2 regions of the Streptomyces sp. A01 genome follow, and region 2 is predicted to be linked to the other one. Evidence: riboswitches for the same ligand, from Rfam matches in the RefSeq annotation. Region 2 holds a riboswitch; the other holds the start of a gene.
What was found. A riboswitch is a leader RNA that binds a small molecule or an ion and turns the genes downstream of it on or off. The one in region 2 is predicted to bind cobalamin.

Region 1 (7,624 bases), on a different contig from region 2:
CCTCTCCTTCTCGTTTTCGTCGTCTGGCTTCTCGCCGTCTTGCTTCTCGCCGTCTTGCTTTGCGGTCTTGCTTCGCGGTCTTGGCGGCTCTGCCGGTTCCGGTTCTCGTCCGGTCTCGTCCGTCGTGCCGGTCATCAGGCGCGTCCGGCGGGTGCGGTCGGCTGTGTCCACGGTTCGCTGCCCTACGCCTCTGCGCCACGCTCCGACGCCTTCGGGCAGCACGGCCGCCGCCGGGTTCCCCACGGTCCGCTCGGCGCTCAGCCGCTGTGGGCGTCGGCCGGTGGCGGTCGCCTGGCCGTTCGGAGACGTCCGGCCGTTCGGCGGGGCCGCCCGCCATCCCGCCCGCCGGGTGATGCCGGTCACCTGATGGCGCGTCGCGCCTCCCACCGCGCCGCGCCGTTGGAGATCCTGCCAGCCCCCGGTAAGCACGGGCCCTCCGGCACCGTCAGTCCGTCCGCGAGGCGGCCAACCGGATTGATAAATACGAATAACACACTAAATCTCCGGACTTTTTGCTCCTACTCCTGGTAATCCTGGTGCCACTCACCGCGATGGAAGGGGTTGGCGTGGAGAGAGCCGGAACGGGCGCGAGTGACAGCCACGGCCAGGAGTGCCGACACGAGGGGCGGGCGCCCAGCGGCACACCGGCGCGCACGCCGGTACGCGTCCACGGCGGCGCGACGGGCCGACGCCGGGCCCGCGTGTGGATAGCGTCCCTCGGCACCCTGCTGGCGGGCGCTCTCACGCTGATCGAGCCGTCGGCGGCGGCCACGGCGAGCAAGCCGCGCGGCCACGACGTCTCCTCGCACCAGCGGGAGGTGAACTGGCGCCAGGCGCGGGACGCGGGGGCGCGGTTCGTCTATGTCAAGGCGACCGAGTCGGACGACTACCGAAACCCGTACTTCGCACAGCAGTACAACGGTTCGCGGGCCGTGGGGCTCCTGCGTGGCGCGTATCACTTCGCCCGCCCCAATACCTCGTCAGGGCGCGCGCAGGCCGAGCACTTCCTGCGCAACGGGGGGACACCGGCGGCGGACGGCCGGACACTGCCGCCCGCACTTGACATCGAATTCAACCCATATGACCCGAAGCGCGCCTGTTATGGGATAAGCGACTCGGCCATGGTTGACTGGATTTCGGCGTTTAGTGCCGAGGTACGCCGCCAGACAGGGCGCTATCCGGTCATCTACACGACGACCAACTGGTGGCGCCGGTGCACGGGCAACAACGCCGCCTTCGGTGCCCAGCATCCGCTCTGGCTCGCGAGTTGGCGCAGCTCTCCGGGGCCCCTCCCCGCCGGCTGGGGCACCCACACGTTCTGGCAGCAGGCGAACAAGGGCCCGCTGCCGGGTGACCAGAACGTGTTCAACGGCTCAATGTCGGGTCTCAGAAGGCTCGCTGGGGGCTGAGGACGCCCCACGTACGCGCTTCCGGAAACGGTCTCAATGGGCCACTTCAGGTGCGTCACCGTGACGTCTGCCCTAGTTCACCTTCCGTTCACTCGACCTACCTACGGTCGCCGGGTCACTACCCCCCGAACTGATTGCCTGGGTGAATGGAACACATCACGCTTCTCATCGGGATCGTGATCGTCACGGCCTTGGTGTTCGATTTCACGAACGGCTTCCACGACACGGCCAATGCCATGGCCACCACCATTTCCACCGGGGCGCTGCGGCCCAAGACCGCAGTGGCCATGTCGGCGGTGCTCAATCTGGTGGGCGCGTTCTTGTCCGTGGAGGTCGCCAAGACCATTTCCGGAGGAATCATCGATGAGAACTCCGGTATCCAACCTGAAGTGATCTTCGCGGGCCTCGTCGGAGCCATCGTCTGGAATCTCCTGACGTGGCTGGCCGGGCTCCCGTCCAGTTCCTCCCACGCCCTCTTCGGCGGTCTGATCGGCGCGACAGTGGTCTCCGTCGGCATGGACGGCGTCAACGGCGACGCGGTCGTCATGAAGGTCCTCATCCCCGCGGTGGCCGCACCGCTGGTGGCGGGCATCGCCGCCCTGGCCGCGACCCGGCTCACGTACCGGCTCGCCCGCAACCGCGACTCCCAGGACACCGCCAAGGGCTACCGCGCCGGGCAGATCGCCTCGGCCGCCCTGGTCTCCCTCGCGCACGGCACCAACGACGCGCAGAAGACGATGGGCGTCATCACCCTGGCCCTGGTCACCGGCGGCGTCGTCGCACCCGCCTCCGACCCGCCGCTGTGGGTCATCGTCTCGGCCGGTATCGCCATCGCGCTCGGCACCTATCTCGGCGGCTGGCGCATCATCCGCACCATGGGCAAGGGCCTCACCGACATCCAGCCGCCGCAGGGCTTCGCCGCCCAGACCGGCGCCGCGACCGTGATCCTGGCCTCCTCGCACATCGGTTTCGCACTCTCCACCACCCAGGTCTGCTCCGGCTCCGTGATGGGCTCGGGTCTCGGCCGCAAGGGCGGCGTGGTGCGCTGGTCCACCGCCGGGCGGATGGTGCTCGCCTGGGGCCTGACGCTGCCCGCGGCCGGGCTGGTCGCCGGTGCTGCCGCGCTGCTCGCCGAACGTGGCGACTGGGGCGTGGCCACGGTCGCCGTGCTGGCCCTCCTCGCCTGCGGCGCCATCTGGGCCGCTTCCCGCCGCAAGCCCGTGGACCACACCAACGTCAACGAGGCCGAGATCGTCGGTGGCGTCCCGGCCGCAGCGGCCGCCGAGGCCGCGGACGGCACGAAGGACGCCGCCGAGCCGGTGGGCGTGGTCACCGCCGCCCTGCAGAGCGTCGCACCGCCGCCCGCCGGGCCCATCGCCCAGCGGTCCGCCTCCGAGCAGGAGTCCGGCGCGCCGTCGGCAGCGGAGTCGGCCACCGTGCCCGAGCCCGAGCCCGCCGCTTCGGTACCCGCCCCCGCCCCGGCCCCGGCACGGGCCTCCGTCTGACCTCTCGTCCGGGCGCCGCTTCCATCGGCGCCCGGACCTCCGCGCGGCCCGTACGGTGCGCGGCCCCCGTAGCGCCACACCCCAAGGAAGCAAGGAAACATCGCCATGAGCATCGACTGGGCAGCACTCGGTGAGGTCTTCGGTGTCAGCCTCGTGGTGACCGTCGCCATGGTGGGCGTCTTCACGCTCGGCATCGTCGGCACCTCGCACAAGCCGACCCGCCAGCAGGACGGCACGGCGGTCGCCACCACCAGCCCCAGCGGGCTGGCGCGCTCCGGCGCGTACGCGTGCTTCGCGCTGTGCGCGGCTGTGGTCTCGTACGGGATCTACCTGATCGTCGCCTAGCCCGCGCCCCTTCGGCCCCTTCGGCCCCTTCGGCCCTCTCGGCACGGAAACCTCTGGCCCGCCGCCCGCGACGCGCCCGCACAGCGCGCCCGGGGCGGCGGGCTTCCCCGTTCCCGCGGACGCCCTTCCCGCTCCCGGAGGACGAACCAGGCAGCGGCGGACGGGGCAGGCGGACGCGCGCCCGGAGGGGGCCTGGACGCCGACCACCGCCGCCGCCTCACCGCCGCCCCACCGCCACCGCGGCACCACCGCCGTCGCACCGCCCTCGCCGTGGGGCTCGCGACGCCGTGGGGCTCGCGACCGCGGTACGCGCCCCGATCGGACGCCGGGCGCGAGCCGGTGGTACGGCCGCCCGCGTGGGCGCCCCGCGCTACCCCGTCGCAGGTCAACCGCAAGTTGACGGCTCTTCGTGAGCCGTGGTGGACTGCCGGGGCCAAACGGCGACAGCAGAGGAAGCCGGTGTGAATCCGGCGCGGTCCCGCCACTGTCACCGGGGAGCGCTCCCCCAGCGTGTGGTCACGGCTCGGTCCCCGAGCTGGAAGGCCCGGGTGCGGCGCCGATCCGGGGAGCCAGGAGACTCTCGCCGCCGATCACGTCGAGCCAGGGCGCGGACCCTGAGTGAGGACACATCGCCATGGTCGGCTGTCACAGAACGCCCTGCGCCGCGCACGTTCCCCCACCTCCGCCATGTCCCCTCCCCCTTCGAGGCGCGACGGCGAGCTGACCCGATGCGTGCTCCTCAGTTTCCGTACGCGCGCGATCCGTACGGGCCTCTTCCCTACGCGTACGGCGCCGCCCTCGGCTATCTCTGCGACCTCGCCGTGGGCGACCCGCCCCGCGCGCACCCGGTGGCCGCCTTCGGGCGCGCGGCGGGCGCCGTGGAACGACGGCTGTGGCGTGACGACCGGGGACGTGGGGCGCTGCACACGGCGATCTGTGCCGGAGGCGTCACCCTGGCCGCCGTCGCGCTGTCCCGCACTGTGCGGCGCTCCGCTCTGGCCGATACGGCGCTGACCGCCGCCGCCACCTGGGCCGTGCTCGGGGGGACGTCGCTGGGTCGCGAGGCGCGCGTCATCGGCGCCGCGCTCGCCGCCGGGGACCTCGCCGCCGCGAGGGCGGCGCTGCCGGGGCTGTGCGGGCGTGACCCGCAGGCGCTGGACGGGCAGCAGATCGCGCGGGCGGTCGTGGAGTCGGTCGCCGAGAACACCTCGGACGCCGTGGTCGGCGCCCTGGTGTGGGGCGCTGTCGGGGGCGTGCCCGGACTGGTGGGCTTCCGGGCGGTGAACACGCTGGACGCGATGGTCGGTCACAAGTCGCCCCGCTACCTGCGGTTCGGCTGGGCCTCGGCCCGGCTCGACGACGTCGCGGGCTGGCCGGGCGCGCGCCTCACCGCCGTGCTGGCGGCGCTCGCCGGGCCCGACCGGCGCGGGGCGTGGCGCGTGGCGCGCCGGGACGCGGCGAAGCACCCGAGCCCCAACGCGGGTCCGGTCGAGGCGGCCTTCGCCGGTGCCCTGGGTGTCCGGCTCGGCGGCATCCTCGCCTACGCGGGCCGCGTGGAGCACCGGCCGGTGCTCGGCGCGGAGAACCGGCCGGTGGAGACGGCCGACATCGAACGGGCGGTACGGCTCTCGCGCCGGGTGAGCACCCTCGCGCTGACGGCCGCTGTCGCCGGGCGCGTGGGATACGGCATGGTCCGGCGCGGGTTCGCCGCCTCCCTTGCGGGGCAGCCCGGAAGGTGCGGCGCCGGGTGGCGGCGGGCGGCATTCGGCCTGGCGCTGGCGGGAAGCCTGCTGGCGGCCAAGCCGATGGCTTCTCCGGCGCCGCCCCGTACCGCGGGCACCGACGCCGGCGGTGACGGCAGGGGCACCAGAGGCGCCAGCGCCGACCACGGCAAGGACGAGACCAAGGGCAGGACCAAGGGCGAACGGCCCGGCGTGAGCAAGGCCAAGGGGGGCGCATGAGTGACGCTGGGCGCGTGGGTGGCGGGCTGCTGGTCGCCGGTACCACCTCGGACGCGGGCAAGAGCGTGGTCACCGCGGGCATCTGCCGCTGGCTGGCCCGTAAGGGCGTCAAGGTCGCGCCGTTCAAGGCGCAGAACATGTCGCTCAACTCCTTCGTCACCCGCGAAGGCGCGGAGATCGGGCGGGCGCAGGCCATGCAGGCCGCGGCCGCCCGCGTGGAGCCGACCGCGCTGATGAACCCGGTGCTGCTCAAGCCCGGTGGCGACCGCACCAGCCAGGTGGTGCTGCTCGGCAAGGCGGTCGGCGAGTTCACCGCGCGCGGCTACTTCGAGCGGGAGGACGGCCGGGAACCGGGTCCGGGCCGGGCTCAGGGACGGGACGGAGTCCGGCCGCGGGGCCGGGAGGCGTTGCTGTCCACGGTCACGGACTGCCTGGCCGAGCTGCGCCGTACGCACGACGCGGTGATCTGCGAGGGCGCGGGAAGCCCCGCCGAGATCAATCTGCGGCGCACCGACATCGTCAACATGGGGCTCGCGCGCGCCGCCCGGCTGCCGGTCGTGGTGGTCGGCGACATCGACCGCGGCGGCGTCTTCGCCTCCTTCTTCGGCACGACCGCCCTGCTCTCAGCGGCGGACCAGGCGCTGATCTCGGGCTATCTCGTGAACAAGTTCCGCGGCGATGTGAGCCTGCTGGAGCCGGGCCTCGACATGCTGCGTGAGCTGACGGGTCGGCCCACGCTGGGCGTGCTGCCGTTCGCGCACGGCCTCGGGATCGACGAGGAGGACGGGCTGCGGGTCTCGATGCGCGGCGCCGTCAGGGAATCGGTCGTGGCACCGCCGCACGGCGCCGACGTGCTGCGGGTGGCGGTCACCGCCGTCCCGTTGATGTCGAACTTCACCGATGTGGACGCGCTGGCGGCCGAACCCGGCGTCGTCGTCCGGTTCGTGGACCGCCCCGAGGAGCTGGCCGACGCCGACCTGGTGGTGGTCCCCGGCACGCGCGGCACGGTGCGCGCGCTGGCGTGGCTGCGGGAGCGCGGTCTCGCCGACGCCCTCGCGCGCCGGGCCGCCGAGGGCCGTCCCGTGCTCGGCATCTGCGGGGGCTATCAGCTCCTCGGCGAACGCGTCGATGACCAGGTCGAGTCGAAGGCCGGGACGGTGCGGGGGCTTGGGCTGCTGCCGGTGCGGGTGCGGTTCGCCGTGGACAAGACTCTGGCGCGGCCGGTCGGCACGGCGCTCGGCGAGACGGTGGAGGGATACGAGATCCACCACGGCGTCGCCGAGGTGACGGGCGGCGACGAGCCGTTCATGCGCGACGGCCAGGGCCGGGCGCTGGACGGCTGCCGGGTGGGCGCCGTGTGGGGCACACACTGGCACGGCTCGCTGGAGAGCGACGGTTTCCGGCGCGCGTTCCTGCGCCGGGTGGCCGCCGCCGCGGGGCGGGCGTTCGTGCCCGCGCCCGACACCTCCTTCGGTGTGCTGCGCGAAGAACAGCTCGACCGGCTCGGCGACCTGATCGAGGAACACGCCGACACCAGCGCGCTCCTGCGGCTGATCGAGGAGGGCCCGCCCGCCGGGCTGCCCTTCGTACCGCCTGGGGCGCCATGACCACCGTACGGAACAGCCCCGCCGAGCCGGGGACGACAGCGACAGCTCCGCCCGCTGACCGTGGCGGAGCGCACCACCCGCGCGTGCGCGGGGCCATCGGCACCCACGTACCGCAGCTGCCGGGCAACGCCCCGGGAGCCGGACGCAAGCCACTCGAAGGAGTGATCACGGCGTGAACACCCCCTACCCCTTCACCGCGATTGTCGGCATGGACAGTCTGCGGCTGGCGCTGCTCCTCAACGCCGTCTCACCAGCGGTCGGCGGCGTGCTCGTGCGCGGCGAGAAGGGGACAGCGAAGTCGACGGCGGTGCGGGCGCTGTCGGCACTGCTGCCCGAGCTCGACGTCGTCGCCGGATGCCGGTTCTCCTGCGACCCCTCCGCGCCGGACGCGCGGTGCCCCGACGGGCCGCACGAGCCGGGCGGCGGCACCGCCCGGCCGGCCCGCATGGTGGAGCTGCCCGTCGGCGCCTCCGAGGACCGGCTCGTCGGCGCGCTCGACATCGAACGGGCGCTCGCCGAGGGGGTGAAGGCCTTCGAACCAGGGCTGCTCGCGGACGCGCACCGGGGAATCCTGTACGTGGACGAGGTCAACCTCCTCCACGACCACCTCATCGACGTGCTGCTCGACGCCGCGGCCATGGGCGCCTCCTACGTGGAACGCGAGGGCGTCTCCGTACGGCACGCGGCGCGCTTCCTGCTGGTGGGCACCATGAACCCCGAAGAGGGCGAGCTGCGGCCGCAGTTGCTCGACCGGTTCGGCCTCACCGTGGAGGTCGCCGCCTCCCGGGAGACCGATG
Region 2 (7,624 bases):
CGCAGGCGCGCCGTCCACTCGCGCAGCGCCGCCTCCGGGTCGGGCAGCGTCCACAGCAGGTGGCGGGCGAGCACCGCGTCGAACCGCTCGCCATCCGTCGGCGGAGCCGCGGCGTCGCCGACGACGAACCGCGCCCTGAACGTCGTGTCCGCCAGCTTGCGCTGGGCCTGGGCCACCATGCGCGGCGCCAGATCCACGCCCGTCACGCGGTGACCGGCCTGCGCCAGCAGCAGGGACAGCGAGCCCGTTCCGCAGCCGATGTCGAGCACGTCGGCCGGGTGGGGCGGCATCCAGGCTGCAATCAGCCGCGCCCACGCGGCGCGGGTGGGGGCGGCCAGCAGGCCGTGGTCGGGCTCCGCGTCGAACGCGGGGGCCGCCGCGTCCCAGTAGTCGGCGATGGCCGTGAGTCGGTGATCCATGCCTGTGATGGTCGCGGCCACCTCTGACATCGCCCTCGCTCCGGCGTCGGCCGCGGCGCCCGCGTGGGTATTCGGGTGCGTGAGGGGCCGTCGTTGGGTGAAGCTGGGGCATGACCTGGACGACGACTGACGACATCGACGCTTTCCTCGCGACCGCGAGCGGCTTTCTGCACGCGCGGCCGGACGAACACACCCTGCTGCTGTCGATCACCGAGTCGCTGCGGACCCAGGGCGCGGGGCGGTACTCCGCCGCCGCTCCCTTCTACGGCTGGTGGCGCGGGGACGACGGAAAGGTCGGCGCCGCCTTCGTATGCACCCCTCCGCATCCGGTGCAGTTCTCGCCCATGTCACGCGAAGCGGCCGGGCAGCTCGTGGCGACCCTGGCGGCGGGGCCCCGTACGGTCGTGGGCTTCGGCGGGGAGCAGGTGACGGGTGAGGCCATCGCGGACGCGTGGTCGCGCAGGCACGGCTCGCGGCCGGAGGTCGCGGGGCGCCATCGGCTGTACCGGCTGGGGGAACTGGTTCCGCCGCGGCCCGCTCCGCCGGGCCGCGCGCGGGTCGCCGAGGACGGTGACCGTGCCCTGCTGCTCGACTGGTTCGAGGCGTACCTCGTGGACATCGGTGAGGACCCCGCGGACGCGTCACGGGCCTTGGAGGAACGGCTCAGCCACGGCGGCTGCACGCTCTGGGAGGTGGGCACGACGCCCGTGGCGATGGCGGGGGTGACACGCAGCAGCGCGGGGATGGTGCGCGTCGCCGGCGTCTACACGCCGCCGGACCAGCGGCGTCGCGGGTACGCGGCGGCCGTGACGGCAGCCGTGAGCAAGGCCGCCGTGGACGCGGGAGAGCGGACGGTGCTGCTGTTCGCCAACCTCGCCAACACCGCGACCAACGCGCTGTACCAGCGGCTCGGTTACCGCCCTGTCAGCGACCGGGTGCTGTTGACGCTCGCCCCGCAGCCCACCTCCTGAGCCGGTCCGGCGGGCGTTATCTCTGATCCTGGCGGGTCCAGGTGCTCCTGGCGGGTCCAAGTGCTCCTGGCGGGTCCAAGTGCTCCTGGCGGCGGCGCCAGTGGCTGCTGTGCGCCGCCGTATCGATGGCCGGCCAGGTCAGGCCACGGCGCGCGCCGTGAGCCGGCGCATCGGGCCGTCGAGTTCCCTCGCGTAGAAGTCGATGAAGCCGTCGGGGTCGGGGCCCGCGTTCTGCATCACCAGGTGGTCGAACCCGGCGTCCGCGAAACCGCGCGCCGTGTCCACGTACCGGGCGGGGTCGGGGCCGCAGGCGAACTTCTCCATGATGTCGTCCTGGGTCACCGTGGTGGTCGCGGCGTCGAAGTTGACCGGGTTGGGGAGTTCGCTCATGACCTTCCAGCCGGTGAGGGCCCACCGTGAGGTGTCCAGGGCGGCCTTCGCCGCCGTGTGCTCGTCAGCCGCCCACGCCATCGGGACCTCGGCGTAGCCCGGCCCGGTGCCGCCCGCCGCGCGGTAGCGCTCGACGATCTCCGGTTTGTCCTCGGTGGCGAACAGGCCGTCGCCGAGTTCGGCGGCGATGCGCGCGGACGGCGGGCCGCTGGCGGCCACAGCGATCGGTGGGGCCTCCTCGGGCAGGTCGAAGACCCGGGCGTCCTCCAGTCGCAGATACTTGCCGTCGTACGAGCGGTATCCGCCGCGCCACAGCAGGCGAATGATCTCCAGTGCCTCACGCAGCATCGCGTGGCGGGTGCCCACCCCGGGGAACTCGCGCCCGACGACGTGCTCGTTGAGCCGCTCACCGGAGCCGATGCCGAGCGTGAACCGGCCCTCCGAGACCAGCGCGAGCGTCGCCGCCGCCTGCGCGATGATCGCCGGGTGGTACCGGACGGTCGGACACGTCACGCCGGTCGCGAGGCCGATGCGCTCGGTGCGCTCCGCGATGGCGCCGAGGACGGTCCACACGAACGGCGAGTGGCCCTGGTTGTCCAGCCAGGGGTGATAGTGATCACTGACCTCGACGAAGTCGAAGCCGGCGTCCTCCGCTCGCTGTGCCTGCCGGACCAGCTCCGCCGGGCCGAACGCCTCGGCGGCCAGTTTGTAACCGATCTCCATGTGCCCTCACTCCCTGGCGGTTCCGCGTTCACCGGCTTCCCCGCGTCTCGCACCCCCCGGTGGTCCGTGTCCCCCACGGGTCCCGGCCGACGATGGCGTGCGAGCGCCCGCCGCCGGGCCGTCCTGTGGCTGTCGGCGTCGGGTGCCACACGAGCGGGGTGGATAAACCCTCCAGGCCCTGGACATGAGGCCGACCGACGGCGCCCTGAGGTGCGGAGGGGAACGCGATGAACGCGCGTGCGCGGGTTGTCGCAGGCTGGGGCGGCCGCTACTGTCTCAGGGCCTTGGTGCACGGGAAACCGGTGAAGAACCGGTGCGGCCCTCGCCACTGTGATCGGGAAGTCCAGTTCCATCCCTCGGGAGCCACTGGATCGCCAACAAGACGGCGATCTGGGAAGGCGGAGCTTGACGGCATGACCCGTAAGCCAGGAGACCGGCCAAGGCGCGTCGTCCATCCACGAGGTGCTGGAGAGGTCTCTTACGTCATGCACATCGCCGAGGGGTATCTGCCCCCGTTGCACGCGGTCGCCTGGGGCGTCGCGTCAGCTCCGTTCGTCGCCCACGGTGTCCGGGCACTCACCCGCGAGGTCAAGGCGCACCCCGAGAGCACCCTGCTGCTCGGTGCGGCCGGAGCCTTCACGTTCGTCCTCTCCGCGCTCAAGATCCCCTCAGTGACGGGGAGCTGCTCCCATCCCACGGGAACGGGACTCGGAGCGATCTTGTTCAGACCGCCGGTCATGGCGGTGCTCGGCACCATCACGCTGCTGTTCCAGGCGTTGCTGCTGGCGCACGGCGGCCTCACCACCCTGGGCGCCAACGCCTTCTCGATGGCCATCGTCGGGCCGTGGACCGGCTACGGGCTGTACTGGCTGCTGCGCCGGTTCGGCGCGCCCCTGATGGTCTGCGTGTTCTTCGGGGCCTTCGCCGCCGACCTCAGCACCTACTGCGTGACCAGCGTGCAGCTGGCGCTGGCCTTCCCGGACCCGAGCAGCGGCTTCCTGGGCGCGCTCGCCAAGTTCGGCGGCATCTTCGCCGTGACCCAGATCCCGCTGGCGGTCAGCGAGGGCCTGCTCACCGTGCTGGTGATGCGCCTCCTGACCCAGTCGAGCAAGGGCGAGCTGACCCGGCTCGGCGTGCTGCTGCCCGGCCGCAAGGGCCGCGACGAGAAGGCGGTGGCGGGATGAAGCGCGACACGAAGATCAACGCTCTGCTGCTGCTGATCGTGGCCGCACTGGCCGTGATGCCGCTCGTGCTCGGTCTCGGGGACGACAAGGAGGAGCCGTTCACCGGCGCCGACGCGCAGGCCGAGACGGCGATCATCGAGAACGAACCGGACTACGACCCGTGGTTCTCACCCCTGTACGAACCGCCGTCGGGCGAGATCGAGTCGGCATTGTTCGCCCTCCAGGCGGCGCTCGGCGCGGGCGTCCTCGCGTACTACTTCGGGCTGCGCAAGGGGCGCCGCCAAGGGGAGGCCCGCGCGGCGGCCGCAGGTACGGCGGAGGGGACGGCCGCCACGTCCGGCGAAGCCGAGCCCACGGACGAACGCCCAGGCACGACCGCGGACACGGACACAGGGGCGGACGCGGACGCGGGCGCGCCAGTGAGCGGCACTCCCGGCTCACCCCGGTCGTAGCCGCCGATGCTCCCCATCGACGCGGCGGCGCACAGCAGCCACTGGCGCCGCCGCCACCCCCTGGACAAGGCATGCCTGGGCCTGGGGCTGACCGTCCTGGCGATCTCACTGCCCCCGTGGCCGGGCGCCCCGCTGATCGCCGCGGTGACACTGACCGTGCTCATCGGCCCGGCCCGGGTCGTACCGCGGCAGCTGTGGCGGGCCTGGCGCATCCCGCTCGGCTTCTGTGTGACCGGCGCGGTCCCGCTGCTGTTCGAGGTGGGCGGTCCTGACGGTCTGGTCGCGCTCGCACCGAACGGGCCGGTCCTCGCGGGGCAGCTGCTGGCGCGCACCTCGGCGGCCTCGCTCGGCCTGCTGCTGTTCGCGTTCACGACGCCCGTCTCCGATGTGCTCCCCCGGCTGGTCCGGGCGGGCGTGCCGCCCGCCGTGGTCGACGTCGCGCTCGTGACGTACCGGATGAGTTTCCTGCTGCTGGACTCGATGGCGCAGATCCGGCAGGCGCAGGCGGCCCGGCTGGGCCTCACCACCACCAGCGCCCAGTGGCGGTCGCTGGCGGGGCTGGGGGCGACCGCGTTCGTCCGTGCCTTCGACCGCGCCGCCCGCCTCCAGTCGGGCCTCGCCGGGCGGGGGTACGACGGCACGCTGCGGGTGCTGGTCCCCGAGGCGAAGATCTCGCGTTCCTTCCTGGGGGCGACCGCCGCACTGCTGGCGGCCCTCACCGGCCTCACCCTCGTCACCGAAAGGTTCCTCCCATGACCTCGCAGCGGCCCGTCATCGAACTCGTACGGGCTGAGTACGCCTACGAGGACGGTCCGCCCGTGCTGAGCGGGGTGAGCTTCGCCGTGCGCGAGGGGCGGGCCGTGGCGCTGCTCGGCCGCAACGGCGGCGGCAAGACGACCATGCTGCGGCTCCTCAACGGCGGCCTGCGGTGCGCGGACGGCCAACTGCTGCTGGAGGGCGAGCCCGTCCGCTATGACCGCAAGGGCCTGACGCGGCTGCGCACCACGGTGCAGCTCGTCGTGCAGGACCCGGACGACCAGCTCTTCGCCGCCTCGGTCGCGCAGGACGTGTCGTTCGGCCCGATGAATCTGGGGCTGTCCGAGGAGGAGGTGCGCGGCCGTGTACGGGAGGCGCTGGACGCGCTCGACATCGCGGCGCTTGAGGACCGCCCGACCCACCTGCTCTCGTACGGGCAGCGCAAGCGCGCGGCGATAGCGGGGGCGGTCGCGATGCGCCCCCGGGTGCTGATCCTCGATGAGCCCACGGCGGGGCTCGACCCGCATGGTCAGGAGCGGCTGCTCGACGTCCTCGGCCGTCTCCAGGCCGCGGGCACGACCATCGTGATGGCCACCCACGACGTGGACCTCGCTCTGCGGTGGGCGGACGACGCGGCCGTCCTGACGCCGGAGGGCCTGCGTACGGGACCGGCGGCCGAGCTGCTCGCCGACCAGGACCTCCTCGACGCCGCCCGGCTCCGCAGGCCGTGGAGCGTGGCGGTCGCCGAGATGCTGCGCGCCCATGGGCTGCTCACGGAGCCGGGCTTCGCGCCCCGCACGCCGGAGGAGCTGACCCTGTGGTCCACGACGCTCCCCCGGCCCAGCGCCTAGGCCGGGTCCCGGCGGGTCATGCCAGGGAGGGGTGCCCATGTCCGTGCGTCGCACGCAGACTGCGGGTGCGTCGTGGCTGGTCGCGCAGTTCCCCGCGCCCCTGGCAGGGCATGCTCCTTCGCTGTGCCAGGGCTGCTCCTCTGGGCCTGGCGGCGAGGCTCCTTACGCGGCCCGATGCCGGGCACGCGTGATCCGCCGGGCACCCGCTAGCCAGGGCCGGACTCCGGGGCCTGGTGTCGCCGGGCGGCGGAGCCCGGGGCGGGGCTGGTCCGGGGCGGGCTGGTCCGGGGCGGGGTGCGGGTCTGGTGTCTGCCCGCGGCCCGTCCACCGGCAGGGCGATGGGCCCGGTGTCAGGTGATCCGCAGCAGGGTCTTGTCCTTGGCCGTCGAGTCGCGGCCCACGTAGATCTCGATGTCGCCCTTCTCCACCAGGAACCGGCCCTCGTGGTCGTTCGTCCAGAAGCCGAAGTCCTCGGCGCCCAGCCGGAAGCGCACGGTGCTGGCGGCACCGGCGCCGAGGGTGACCCTGCGGAAGCCGCGCAGTCTGCGCACCGGCTGAGCGATGCTCGCCACCGGGTCGTGCACGTAGAGCTGCACGACCTCGTCGCCCTCGCGGTCCCCGGTGTTGCGGACGGTGGCCGTCACCTCGACCGTCTTGCCGTCGCGCAGCGCTTCGGCCGCGATCCGGCCCGTGCTCAGCTGCGGACGGCCGACCTCGAAGGTGGTGTAGCTCAGACCGTGGCCGAACGGGAACTGCGGCCCGTGAGCCAGGTCGAGGTACTTGGAGGAGAACTTGTTGTCCTTGTCGTAGGGGCGGCCGGTGTTCTCGTGGTTGTAGTGGATGGGGATCTGCCCGACGGCCCGGGGGAACGACACGGGAAGCTTGCCGCCGGGGTTGACGGAGCCGAAGAGCACGTCCGCGATGGCGTTCCCAGCCTCGGTGCCCGGGTGCCACGCCTCCAGGACGGCGGGCGCGGCGCCCAGCCAGCCGCCGATGGTCAGCGGGCGGCCGTTGACAAGGACGACGGCGAAGGGCTTGCCCGTGTCCGCGATGGCCTTGATGAGCTCCGCCTGTGCGCCCGGCAGCCCGATCTCGCTGCGCGAGCCGGCCTCGCCGCTCAGCGCGGCGGGTTCACCGACGACGACCACCGTCACCTCAGCGGCCTTGGCCGCCGCGGCCGCCTCGGCGATGCCGCTGGTGTCGCCCCCTTCGGCGGCGACGCCCTTCGCGTACGTCACACGGGCCTTCGGCGCGGCCTTCCTGACCGCGTCGAGCACGGTGACCGCGGGGAACTTCCGCGCCCCTGGCCCGGCCCACGTCCCGAGCAGGTCGGTCGAGTCGCCGAACGGGCCGACGACGGCGACCGAGGACGCGGCACGGTCGAGGGGCAGCGTCTTCCGCTCGTTCTTCAGCAGCACCATGGACCGGCCTGCGACCGTGCGCGCCGCCGCGCGGGCCTCGCTGGTCGGCTCGGTGATCGCGGCGTCCTCGTCCACATAGGGGTGGTCGAAGAGCCCGAGCTGGAACTTGACGAGCAGGATGCGGGCCACCGCGTCGTCCAGCCGCTCCCGCGTGATCCGGCCGGACTTCAGGAGCTTCTTGCCGTGGTCGCGCAGGTGGGTGCTGACCATCTCCATGTCGACCCCGGCGCCCAGCGAGAGCCGGGCCGCGTCGGCGCCGTCGGCGGCGAACCCGTGCGTGATGAGTTCCTGGACGCCGGTCCAGTCGCTGATGACGAAGCCCCCGAAGTCCCATTCGTCCTTGAGCACGTCGGTCAGGAGGTACGAGTTGCCGTGGGCGGGGACGCCGCTGATCGTGTTGAACGACGCCATGACCGTGGCCACACCCGCGTCCAGCGCGGCCTTGAACGGCGGGAAG

Region 1: it holds a riboswitch for cobalamin, as region 2 does, so the genes downstream of both, AC5P1B_RS24445 (cobalamin biosynthesis protein) here and AC5P1B_RS20090 (energy-coupling factor ABC transporter permease) in region 2, are expected to answer to the same signal.

The regions. Positions count from the first base shown of each region.
Region 1 is NZ_JBWLKN010000019.1:79,456-87,079, reverse strand. It holds gene AC5P1B_RS24460 (lysozyme) at 702-1,409, shown strand; gene AC5P1B_RS24455 (inorganic phosphate transporter) at 1,556-2,914, shown strand; gene AC5P1B_RS24450 (hypothetical protein) at 3,020-3,259, shown strand; cobalamin riboswitch at 3,663-3,858, shown strand; partial or broken gene AC5P1B_RS24445 (cobalamin biosynthesis protein) at 3,988-4,959, shown strand; gene AC5P1B_RS24440 (cobyric acid synthase) at 5,217-6,827, shown strand; gene AC5P1B_RS24435 (hypothetical protein) at 6,824-7,003, shown strand; gene AC5P1B_RS24430 (putative cobaltochelatase) at 7,000-7,624, shown strand, end outside.
Region 2 is NZ_JBWLKN010000014.1:53,852-61,475, forward strand. It holds gene AC5P1B_RS20075 (class I SAM-dependent methyltransferase) at 1-419, opposite strand, end outside; gene AC5P1B_RS20080 (GNAT family N-acetyltransferase) at 530-1,390, shown strand; gene AC5P1B_RS20085 (TIGR03557 family F420-dependent LLM class oxidoreductase) at 1,529-2,503, opposite strand; cobalamin riboswitch at 2,772-2,959, shown strand; gene AC5P1B_RS20090 (energy-coupling factor ABC transporter permease) at 2,989-3,687, shown strand; gene AC5P1B_RS20095 (energy-coupling factor ABC transporter substrate-binding protein) at 3,684-4,139, shown strand; gene cbiQ (cobalt ECF transporter T component CbiQ) at 4,146-4,895, shown strand; gene AC5P1B_RS20105 (energy-coupling factor ABC transporter ATP-binding protein) at 4,892-5,746, shown strand; gene bglX (beta-glucosidase BglX) at 6,097-7,624, opposite strand, start outside.